3 linked regions of the Haloterrigena salifodinae genome follow. The protein of the gene in region 3 binds, or shares a complex with, the protein of the main gene of each other region. Links are inferred from orthologs where the notes say so. Each region holds a gene or a part of one and is shown on either strand. Other genes may lie near its edges.

The links. The genes of interacting proteins can lie anywhere in the genome.
Region 1: EH209_RS02615 (region 3) and EH209_RS03425 share a complex: the UniProt entries of both Methanocaldococcus jannaschii proteins name them as parts of the RNA polymerase complex. The link is inferred for Haloterrigena salifodinae from one-to-one orthologs.
Region 2: EH209_RS02615 (region 3) and EH209_RS03430 share a complex: the UniProt entries of both Methanocaldococcus jannaschii proteins name them as parts of the RNA polymerase complex. The link is inferred for Haloterrigena salifodinae from one-to-one orthologs.

The regions. Positions count from the first base shown.
Region 1 is NZ_RQWN01000001.1:669,853-672,697, reverse strand. It holds EH209_RS03425 (DNA-directed RNA polymerase subunit K), read left to right. Parts: upstream 1-1,252; coding sequence 1,253-1,438; downstream 1,439-2,845. Other genes in the region: rpsB (30S ribosomal protein S2), read left to right, coding at 2,637-2,845; eno (phosphopyruvate hydratase), read left to right, coding at 1,435-2,640; EH209_RS03430 (DNA-directed RNA polymerase subunit N), read left to right, coding at 1,056-1,250; EH209_RS03435 (30S ribosomal protein S9), read left to right, coding at 645-1,043; EH209_RS03440 (50S ribosomal protein L13), read left to right, coding at 208-651. UniProt on the Methanocaldococcus jannaschii protein: DNA-dependent RNA polymerase (RNAP) catalyzes the transcription of DNA into RNA using the four ribonucleoside triphosphates as substrates.
Region 2 is NZ_RQWN01000001.1:670,046-672,744, forward strand. It holds EH209_RS03430 (DNA-directed RNA polymerase subunit N), read right to left. Parts: upstream 1,598-2,699; coding sequence 1,403-1,597; downstream 1-1,402. Other genes in the region: rpsB (30S ribosomal protein S2), read right to left, coding at 1-16; eno (phosphopyruvate hydratase), read right to left, coding at 13-1,218; EH209_RS03425 (DNA-directed RNA polymerase subunit K), read right to left, coding at 1,215-1,400; EH209_RS03435 (30S ribosomal protein S9), read right to left, coding at 1,610-2,008; EH209_RS03440 (50S ribosomal protein L13), read right to left, coding at 2,002-2,445. UniProt on the Methanocaldococcus jannaschii protein: DNA-dependent RNA polymerase (RNAP) catalyzes the transcription of DNA into RNA using the four ribonucleoside triphosphates as substrates.
Region 3 is NZ_RQWN01000001.1:501,261-505,827, reverse strand. Bases 640-3,546 are described here. They hold EH209_RS02615 (RNA polymerase Rpb4 family protein), read right to left. Parts: upstream 2,318-3,546; coding sequence 1,961-2,317; downstream 640-1,960. Other genes in these bases: EH209_RS02605 (helix-turn-helix domain-containing protein), read left to right, coding at 2,855-3,544; EH209_RS02610 (50S ribosomal protein L21e), read right to left, coding at 2,324-2,632; EH209_RS02620 (DUF655 domain-containing protein), read right to left, coding at 1,318-1,914; EH209_RS02625 (hypothetical protein), read right to left, coding at 712-1,155. Outside these bases: EH209_RS02630 (16S ribosomal RNA methyltransferase A), read right to left, coding at 1-581; EH209_RS02600 (cystathionine gamma-synthase), read left to right, coding at 3,605-4,567. UniProt on the Methanocaldococcus jannaschii protein: DNA-dependent RNA polymerase (RNAP) catalyzes the transcription of DNA into RNA using the four ribonucleoside triphosphates as substrates. This subunit is less well bound than the others.

The sequences.
Region 1 (2,845 bases), 170 kb from region 3 along the record:
CCGTATCGAGCGATACGCACGCGAAGAAGAGACCGTCGTCGTTCCCGGCAAAGTGCTGGGCTCCGGCGCACTACAGAAATCGGTTACCGTCGCGGCCGTCAACTTCAGTTCCTCGGCCGAGACGAAGATCGAACAGGTTGGCGAATCAGTACCGCTCGAGCAGGCGCTCGAAGCAAACCCCGATGGATCTAACGTCCGGGTGATTCGATGAGTATCGCGGAATTCGACGCAGACGTCGTCGTCGACGCCCGAGACTGCATCCTCGGTCGCGTCGCCAGCGAAGTCGCACAGCGCGCACTCGACGGCGAGAGCATCGCCATCGTCAACGCCGAGGACGCGATCATCACCGGCGACAAGGAGGACGTCTTCGGTACCTACCGCAAGCGACTGCAGCTGCAGTCCGACAGCGGTCCCTACTACCCGAAGCGGCCGGACACGATCTTCAAGCGCTCCGTTCGCGGCATGCTGCCGTACAAGAAGCCCCGCGGCCGAGAGGCGCTCGATAGCATCCGCGTCTACGTCGGCAACCCCTACGAGGGCGACCAGGAAGCGGAAGTGCTCGAGGGGACGTCGCTGGACCGGCTTTCGAACATCCGCTTCGTCCAGCTGGGCGAAGTCTCCGAACAGTTAGGTGCTAACGTCACATGGTAACGAACACGAGTGGAAAGAAAAAGACCGCCGTCGCCCGCGCGACCGTTCGCGAGGGCGAGGGTCGCGTCCGAATCAACTCCAAGCCAGTCGAACTGGTCGAACCGGAGATGTCCCGGCTCAAGATGCTCGAGCCGTTCCGCATCGCCGGCGAGGACCTGCGCAGCGAGATGGACATCGACATTCGCGTCGAAGGCGGCGGCATTAGCGGACAGGCTGACGCCGTCCGCACCGCCATCGCACGCGGCATCGTCCAGCACACCAACGATGCCGAACTCCGCGACGCCTACATGGAGTTCGACCGGTCGCTGCTGGTCAACGACGTTCGCCAGTCCGAACCGAAGAAATGGGGCGGCCCGGGCGCTCGGGCGCGCTACCAGAAGTCCTACCGCTAAGGTGATTCAAGCATGATGGTACCGGTCCGGTGTTTCACCTGTGGCAACGTCGTCGCCGAACACTGGGAGGAGTTCGACGAACGAGCGAACGAGGGCGACGAGGATCCCGAGAAGGTCCTCGACGAACTCGGCGTCGAGCGCTACTGCTGTCGACGCATGCTCGTCAGTCACCGCGACCTCGTCGACGTCGTCTCCCCGTACCAGTAACAATGCAACAACAACAGCACAACCGCTACGAGAAAGCACGCATCCTCGGCGCTCGAGCGCTGCAGATCTCCTACGGCGCGCCGGTGCTGGTCGAAACCGACCAGTCGGAGCCGATCCTCATCGCCGCCGAGGAGTACGACGCCGATGCGCTTCCGTTCACCGTTAAACGGGGGTACGACCGAAAATGACGCTCATCACTGACGTTCGCCTGCGTCGGATCCTCGACTCGCGGGGCAATCCGACCGTCGAGGCCGACGTGGTGACAGAAAGTGGCGGTTTCGGCCGCGCCGCGGCGCCGAGCGGCGCCAGCACCGGCGAGTACGAGGCCGTCGAGCGACCGCCCAGTGAGGCGATCGCCGCGGCCCGCGAGGATGCCGTCCCACGGCTCGTCGGCGAGGCCTACGCCGGCAACCAGCGCGAGGTCGACGCCGCACTGCACGCCGCCGACGGAACCGACGACTTCTCGGAGATCGGCGCCAACAGCGCGGTCGCCATCTCGATGGCCGCCGCGAAGGCCGGTGCCGACGTGCTCGGCGCGCCGCTGTTCCAGCACTTAGGCGGCGCGTTCCGCGGCCAGAACTTCCCGATCCCGCTCGGGAACGTCGTCGGCGGCGGCGAACACGCCGCCGACGCGACCGACATTCAGGAGTTCCTCGTCGCGCCCGTCGGCGCACCCAGCGTCGAGGACGCCGTCTTCGCCAACGCCACTGTCCACAGCACCGTCGCCGACCTGCTCGAGGAACGCGACGTTCCCTGCGGCAAGGGCGACGAGGGGGCGTGGGCGCCGTCGATCGACGACAGCGAGGCCTTCGAGATCGTCGACGAAGCGGTCTCGATCGTTCAGGACGAGGTCGGCTTCAATATCGGCTTCGGACTGGACGTCGCCGGCGCGGAGCTGTACGACAGCGACGCCGGTACCTACGAGTACAGCGACCGGAGCCGCGACACCGACGAGCAGATCGAGTACATCGCGGAGCTCGTCCGCGAGTACGATCTGGTCTACGTCGAGGACCCCCTCGACGAGGACGACTACGACGCCTTCGCCGACCTCACCGACGAAGTCGGCGACCAGACGCTGATCTGCGGCGACGACCTGTTCGTCACGAACACGGATCGACTCGTCGAGGGTATCGACCGCGGTGCGGCCAACAGCATCCTGATCAAGCCAAACCAGATCGGGACGCTGACCGACGCCTTCGACGCGATCGAACTCGCAGCCCAGAACGGCTACGATCCGGTTATCTCCCACCGCTCGGGCGAGACCGAGGACACGACGATCGCACACCTCGCCGTCGCGACCGACGCGCCCTTCATCAAGACGGGCGCCGTCGGCGGCGAGCGAACCGCCAAACTCAACGAGCTCATCAGAATCGCAGACGACGCGACATGACAGATAACGACGCAACCCAAGAAGGGCTCGACGCCGCCGAGGAGGAAATCGACGAGGAGCCGGCCGAGGGGCCGGGTCCCGCCGCCGAGGAGGACGTCGAGCCTGTAGACGAACAATCCGCCGACGCCGAGGCCGCGGAGGCCGACGCCGACGCCGAACCAGCCGCCGACGAGGAGGAAGAAGACGCCGGACCCTCCCTCGACGA
Region 2 (2,699 bases), 170 kb from region 3 along the record:
CGTCGTTATCTGTCATGTCGCGTCGTCTGCGATTCTGATGAGCTCGTTGAGTTTGGCGGTTCGCTCGCCGCCGACGGCGCCCGTCTTGATGAAGGGCGCGTCGGTCGCGACGGCGAGGTGTGCGATCGTCGTGTCCTCGGTCTCGCCCGAGCGGTGGGAGATAACCGGATCGTAGCCGTTCTGGGCTGCGAGTTCGATCGCGTCGAAGGCGTCGGTCAGCGTCCCGATCTGGTTTGGCTTGATCAGGATGCTGTTGGCCGCACCGCGGTCGATACCCTCGACGAGTCGATCCGTGTTCGTGACGAACAGGTCGTCGCCGCAGATCAGCGTCTGGTCGCCGACTTCGTCGGTGAGGTCGGCGAAGGCGTCGTAGTCGTCCTCGTCGAGGGGGTCCTCGACGTAGACCAGATCGTACTCGCGGACGAGCTCCGCGATGTACTCGATCTGCTCGTCGGTGTCGCGGCTCCGGTCGCTGTACTCGTAGGTACCGGCGTCGCTGTCGTACAGCTCCGCGCCGGCGACGTCCAGTCCGAAGCCGATATTGAAGCCGACCTCGTCCTGAACGATCGAGACCGCTTCGTCGACGATCTCGAAGGCCTCGCTGTCGTCGATCGACGGCGCCCACGCCCCCTCGTCGCCCTTGCCGCAGGGAACGTCGCGTTCCTCGAGCAGGTCGGCGACGGTGCTGTGGACAGTGGCGTTGGCGAAGACGGCGTCCTCGACGCTGGGTGCGCCGACGGGCGCGACGAGGAACTCCTGAATGTCGGTCGCGTCGGCGGCGTGTTCGCCGCCGCCGACGACGTTCCCGAGCGGGATCGGGAAGTTCTGGCCGCGGAACGCGCCGCCTAAGTGCTGGAACAGCGGCGCGCCGAGCACGTCGGCACCGGCCTTCGCGGCGGCCATCGAGATGGCGACCGCGCTGTTGGCGCCGATCTCCGAGAAGTCGTCGGTTCCGTCGGCGGCGTGCAGTGCGGCGTCGACCTCGCGCTGGTTGCCGGCGTAGGCCTCGCCGACGAGCCGTGGGACGGCATCCTCGCGGGCCGCGGCGATCGCCTCACTGGGCGGTCGCTCGACGGCCTCGTACTCGCCGGTGCTGGCGCCGCTCGGCGCCGCGGCGCGGCCGAAACCGCCACTTTCTGTCACCACGTCGGCCTCGACGGTCGGATTGCCCCGCGAGTCGAGGATCCGACGCAGGCGAACGTCAGTGATGAGCGTCATTTTCGGTCGTACCCCCGTTTAACGGTGAACGGAAGCGCATCGGCGTCGTACTCCTCGGCGGCGATGAGGATCGGCTCCGACTGGTCGGTTTCGACCAGCACCGGCGCGCCGTAGGAGATCTGCAGCGCTCGAGCGCCGAGGATGCGTGCTTTCTCGTAGCGGTTGTGCTGTTGTTGTTGCATTGTTACTGGTACGGGGAGACGACGTCGACGAGGTCGCGGTGACTGACGAGCATGCGTCGACAGCAGTAGCGCTCGACGCCGAGTTCGTCGAGGACCTTCTCGGGATCCTCGTCGCCCTCGTTCGCTCGTTCGTCGAACTCCTCCCAGTGTTCGGCGACGACGTTGCCACAGGTGAAACACCGGACCGGTACCATCATGCTTGAATCACCTTAGCGGTAGGACTTCTGGTAGCGCGCCCGAGCGCCCGGGCCGCCCCATTTCTTCGGTTCGGACTGGCGAACGTCGTTGACCAGCAGCGACCGGTCGAACTCCATGTAGGCGTCGCGGAGTTCGGCATCGTTGGTGTGCTGGACGATGCCGCGTGCGATGGCGGTGCGGACGGCGTCAGCCTGTCCGCTAATGCCGCCGCCTTCGACGCGAATGTCGATGTCCATCTCGCTGCGCAGGTCCTCGCCGGCGATGCGGAACGGCTCGAGCATCTTGAGCCGGGACATCTCCGGTTCGACCAGTTCGACTGGCTTGGAGTTGATTCGGACGCGACCCTCGCCCTCGCGAACGGTCGCGCGGGCGACGGCGGTCTTTTTCTTTCCACTCGTGTTCGTTACCATGTGACGTTAGCACCTAACTGTTCGGAGACTTCGCCCAGCTGGACGAAGCGGATGTTCGAAAGCCGGTCCAGCGACGTCCCCTCGAGCACTTCCGCTTCCTGGTCGCCCTCGTAGGGGTTGCCGACGTAGACGCGGATGCTATCGAGCGCCTCTCGGCCGCGGGGCTTCTTGTACGGCAGCATGCCGCGAACGGAGCGCTTGAAGATCGTGTCCGGCCGCTTCGGGTAGTAGGGACCGCTGTCGGACTGCAGCTGCAGTCGCTTGCGGTAGGTACCGAAGACGTCCTCCTTGTCGCCGGTGATGATCGCGTCCTCGGCGTTGACGATGGCGATGCTCTCGCCGTCGAGTGCGCGCTGTGCGACTTCGCTGGCGACGCGACCGAGGATGCAGTCTCGGGCGTCGACGACGACGTCTGCGTCGAATTCCGCGATACTCATCGAATCACCCGGACGTTAGATCCATCGGGGTTTGCTTCGAGCGCCTGCTCGAGCGGTACTGATTCGCCAACCTGTTCGATCTTCGTCTCGGCCGAGGAACTGAAGTTGACGGCCGCGACGGTAACCGATTTCTGTAGTGCGCCGGAGCCCAGCACTTTGCCGGGAACGACGACGGTCTCTTCTTCGCGTGCGTATCGCTCGATACGGCCCAGGTTCACCTCTGCGTGGGTGCGCCGGGGCTTCTCGAGTCGATC
Region 3 (4,567 bases):
ACGACCGCGCTCTCGACGGCCGGCGGCGGCGAGAACGCCTCCTTGGGGATCGTTTCGACGATTTCGGGCGCCGCGTAGTGCTGGGTCGACACCGAGAGCCGGCCGTACTCGGACGTACCGGGCTCGGCGACCATCCGCTCGGCGAACTCCCGCTGGAACATGAGAACAAGGGGACGCCCTTCGGGGAGTAAGCGGAAGGTAATCTCGCTCGAGACGCCGTAGGGGAGATTGGAAAGCGAGGCCGTGAACTCGGGCAGGTCGACCTCGAGGGCGTCGCCCTCGATCACCGTCAGGTCGCCGGCCGCGATCTCGTCGGCGAATTCCTTGCGGAGGAACGCAGCGAGTTCCCGGTCGCGCTCGACGACGGTAACGTCGTCGTCCTCGTCGCCCATCGCCAGCAGGCGGTCCGTCAGCGCGCCCGTTCCGCCGCCGATCTCGAGGACGTGGTCGGTGTCGGCGTCGATCTCCTCGAGGTAGGTCGGCAGCCGGTCCAGTACACGATCGTCGACCAGAAAGTGCTGGTCCCGATCCGGATCGCCGCGGACGCCCGCCCGCGCGATCAGTCCGTCTGGGTCTCTCATTGACTGTGGTTGCGCGGGGACGGGTGTAAACGCACCGTCTCGCGGTTTCGGTACGACCCTCGAGCGGCTCCGATCCGAACCGACTCTATCGCGGGCGTCTCGAGGGGCACCGTTCGACGACGAGGGCGAGTCAGTGGTTTTGCTGAAAGTCGATATAGCGGTCGCCGCTGTCCGGATCGGTACGGAGTTCGATGAAGAGCCTATCGGTACGGTCGTCGTCGTCGACCAGCGCCGGATAGAAGTGGTACGTATCGCTCACCGCCGGCGCCGTCGAAACGGCGACGTCGACGACGTACGTATCGCTCTCGAGCGCGTCGTCGTCGGTCCGTTCCGCCGCGACGGCGCCCTCGGGCGGCGGCGAGAGTTCGTACCGCTCTCGCAAGACGACCGCGTCGGTGTACTCCTCGGCGTCCGCGAGAAACACTTCGACGTCGATCTCGTGTCGCTCCGAGTCGAAGTTCAGCAGCGTCAGCGACAGCTGGGGCGTCTCCGAACCGAAGTCGAGACAGCCCGAAAGCGCCGCGAGACCGCCGCCTCCGCCGAGTGCAAGACACGTTCGTCGGGATACTGCCATTGAATCGACGCCAACACGTTAGTAATATAGACTCTCTTATCGAGACTGTCCCGTTCGATCGATCCGGTCGCTCGAGCGCTAACGTCGGAGAGAAGTGACTGTCGGCTGTGACGGGTACCGGTTGCCGTCAGGAACCCCTCGCCGGTCGCGACGGGGTAGCTCTCACTGATTCTGTTCCTGTTCGCGCCGGCCGACGAACGTCTGGTACTTCAGGTCGTCGTCGCGCAGTTCTTCCAAAATACGCTCGACGAGAATTTCGTCGGGATCGTGGAGCCCGGAGACGCGTTCGGAGAGCTCCTCGAAGCTCTCGAAGGGCTTTCGCTTGCGTTCGTCGAGGATGCCGTTGCGGAGCTTCTTCCCGATCCCCGGCAGCAGGTTCAGCTGGTGGAGCCGCAGCGTGATCGGCTGGGCGTCATTGTAGAAGTCGACGAACCGTTCCTCCTCGTCCTCGACGAGGTCCGCGACGACGTACTCGAGTTCCGACTGGGCGCCCGAGGAGAGGTCCTCGTACTCGACCCGCCGGGCTTCGGTGACGACGTCGCGTTCGCTGGCGGGCTCGATGACGACGTCGCTGCCGATCGTGAGTCGCTCGTCCTCGTCGAACGCGACCTGATAGAGCTCGAAGTTATCGGTCTCGAGGGCGTAGCCGGCCGGCGATTTCTCGTACTGCGGACGGCTGTCGTCCGAGAGCCCGTGCGCGAGATAGTCCAATACGACTGCGCGACGGACGTCCGCCTCGCCGCTATCGGATTCGGTCATTGTGATAACCATACGGCGACGGCGTACTTAAAGAGTCGGCCCGCGGTCAGGCGTACTGGGCGACGACGTTGAGGATCTCGTCGAGTTCGTCACCCGACAGCGAGTACCGTTGCTGTGCGTACACCGAGCGGAGTTCATCGCGGTTGCGCGGCAGGAGGTTGGCGATCTTGTACGCCGTCGGTTCATCGACCTTCTCTACCTCCTGGAGCTGGTCGACGAGGTCCTGTGCCTCGGCGGGCTCGAGGACGGTAAACCGGTTGACGTGCTCGACTGCGCGTGCGAGCTCGTACGGCAGCTCCCGGTCCTCGTCTAACGCCCGTTCGGCTTCGATGTCGGCGAGCAGCTCCTTCGTTTCCGAGACCGTGAGGAACTCCTCGTCGACGATCTCCTTGAAGATCGTCATGCTCGCTCAGATCCGGGTCTTCTCTTGGTTCTGGGCGCGCATGTGCGCGGCGGTGACGATCAGCGTCTTCTCCTTGCCGCGGTCGCTGATCTGGACCTTGAAGGCGTCGCCCTGTTTGCCGATGACTTCGCCGGTCTGTCCGTCGAAGCGCGGGTGGAAGCGGCCGTTGGGGACGCTCGGGTCGATCTTGAGGTGGACCTTCTCGCCCTCCTCGTACTCCTGAATCGCGCGCTGTGGCGACGAGGTGCCACGGTTTCGAGGTTCGTTCGAGAGTTTTCTACGGGATCCCTGACGAGGGCCATTAGAGTTCGGCATAGTCGTACGACGGTGTTGTCCGGTCGGCGTTATAAAACGCACGTATTCGTACGGCCGCGGCGGCGACGAGCCGATCGGCCCGCCGTCGGGCGGTAATGAGGGCGAAACCGGACGGCGCCGCGGGCTGATCGCCGGAGAGAGCGCGGTGGGTCGGCCGGTTCCCGCGAACTGGGAGCGTAGGGGGTGTTTATTGAAGCGGTCCTGTGGTATTCCTACGCATTGATGCGTCAGTACGAACTTCGGCTCTCGCCGCAGGGAGGGTGGTTTCATCCGTTCGAAAAGCGGATCGATCGCCGCGAAGGGGTCGACCGCGTGGCGATCCACCGGATCCGTCTCCGCCCCGACGGGCTCGGGGTGATGGTCTACGAACTCGCGGGGGAGTTCGAACGCGTCGAGGCGCTCGTCGACGAGGAGCTCGGCTCGCTCGGCTACTGGATCGAGGAGTACGGCGACCGAATCTTTGTCTGTTCGCGGTTCGTTCCGAACGAGACCGTCAGCGAACTCCTGCGGGTGACGCGGGACTTTCAGGTGTTCCTCGACCCGCCACTGACGTACGTCCGCGGGGGCGATCTCAAGGTGTCGCTGTTCGCGACCGAGGAGTCGTTCCAGCGGGCGCGGTCGGTCGTGCCCGACACCGTCGATCTCACCCTCGAGACGAAGCAGCCGTTCGAACCTGAGGAGAACGTCTTCCTCGCGTCGCTCACGCCGAAACAGCGCCGGCTGTTCGAGACGGCGATTGAACTCGGCTACTACGGCTCGCCCCGGGAGACGACCTACGAGGAGATCGGCCGCGAGGTCGGCATCGCAGGCGGGACGGTCGGCGAACACCTCCGGAAGATCGAGGCGAAACTCGTCGATCACGTCGTCTCGGCCTCGGTCACGGAGTCGCCGAAGCGACGACAGCTCCAGTGAGGCGGTTTCCGGCCGGCCCGAAGGAGCAAGAGTCACCCGGCTCGAGGTCGTTGGGCCGGTATGGACGATTCCGACAGCGACAGTGACGGCGTCGACGAACGCGGCGAGCAGGAGCCGCGCCGAATCGAAACCCGCTCGATCCACGCCGGACAGGAGCCCGATCCCGAAACGGGCGCGCTGATGACGCCGATCCTCGCGAACTCCACCTACAAACAGGACGCGCCGGGCGATCACCGCGGCTACGAGTACTCCCGGACCGGAAACCCGACTCGGACGGACCTAGAGGAAAACCTCGCGAGCCTCGAGAACGCCGACTACGGCCGCGCGTTCGCCAGCGGGATGGCCTCGATCAACACCGTGCTCAACCTCCTCGAGGCCGGCGATCACGTCGTCACCGGCAACGACGTCTACGGCGGCACCCACCGCATCTTCACGCAGGTCTACGAGGAGTACAATATCGAGTTCTCGTTCGTCGATATGACCGACCTCGATGAGATCGAGGCGGCGTTCCGCGAGGAAACGGCGCTGCTCTGGCTCGAGACGCCGACCAACCCGCTTATGTCGATCGTCGATATCGCGGGCGCGGCCGACATCGCCCACGACAACGACGCGCTGTGTGCGATCGACAACACCTTCGCGACGCCGTACCTCCAGCGCCCCCTCGATCTGGGCGCGGATATCGTCTCCCACTCCCTGACGAAGTATCTGGGCGGCCACTCGGACGTCGTCGGCGGCGCCTTGCTGACCAACGACACCGACCTCGACGAGCGACTGGGCTTCTACCAGAACTCCGTCGGCGCGACGCCGGGCCCCTTCGAGTCCTTCCTTGTCCTCCGGGGCACCAAGACCCTCCCCGTCCGCATGGACCGCCACTGCGAGAACGCCCGCGCAATCGCCGAGTGGCTCGACGACCACCCCGACGTTGACCGCGTCTACTACCCCGGCCTCGAGTCCCACCCGGGCCACGAGATCGCCGCCGAGCAGATGGACGACTTCGGCGGCATGCTGAGCTTCGAACTCGAC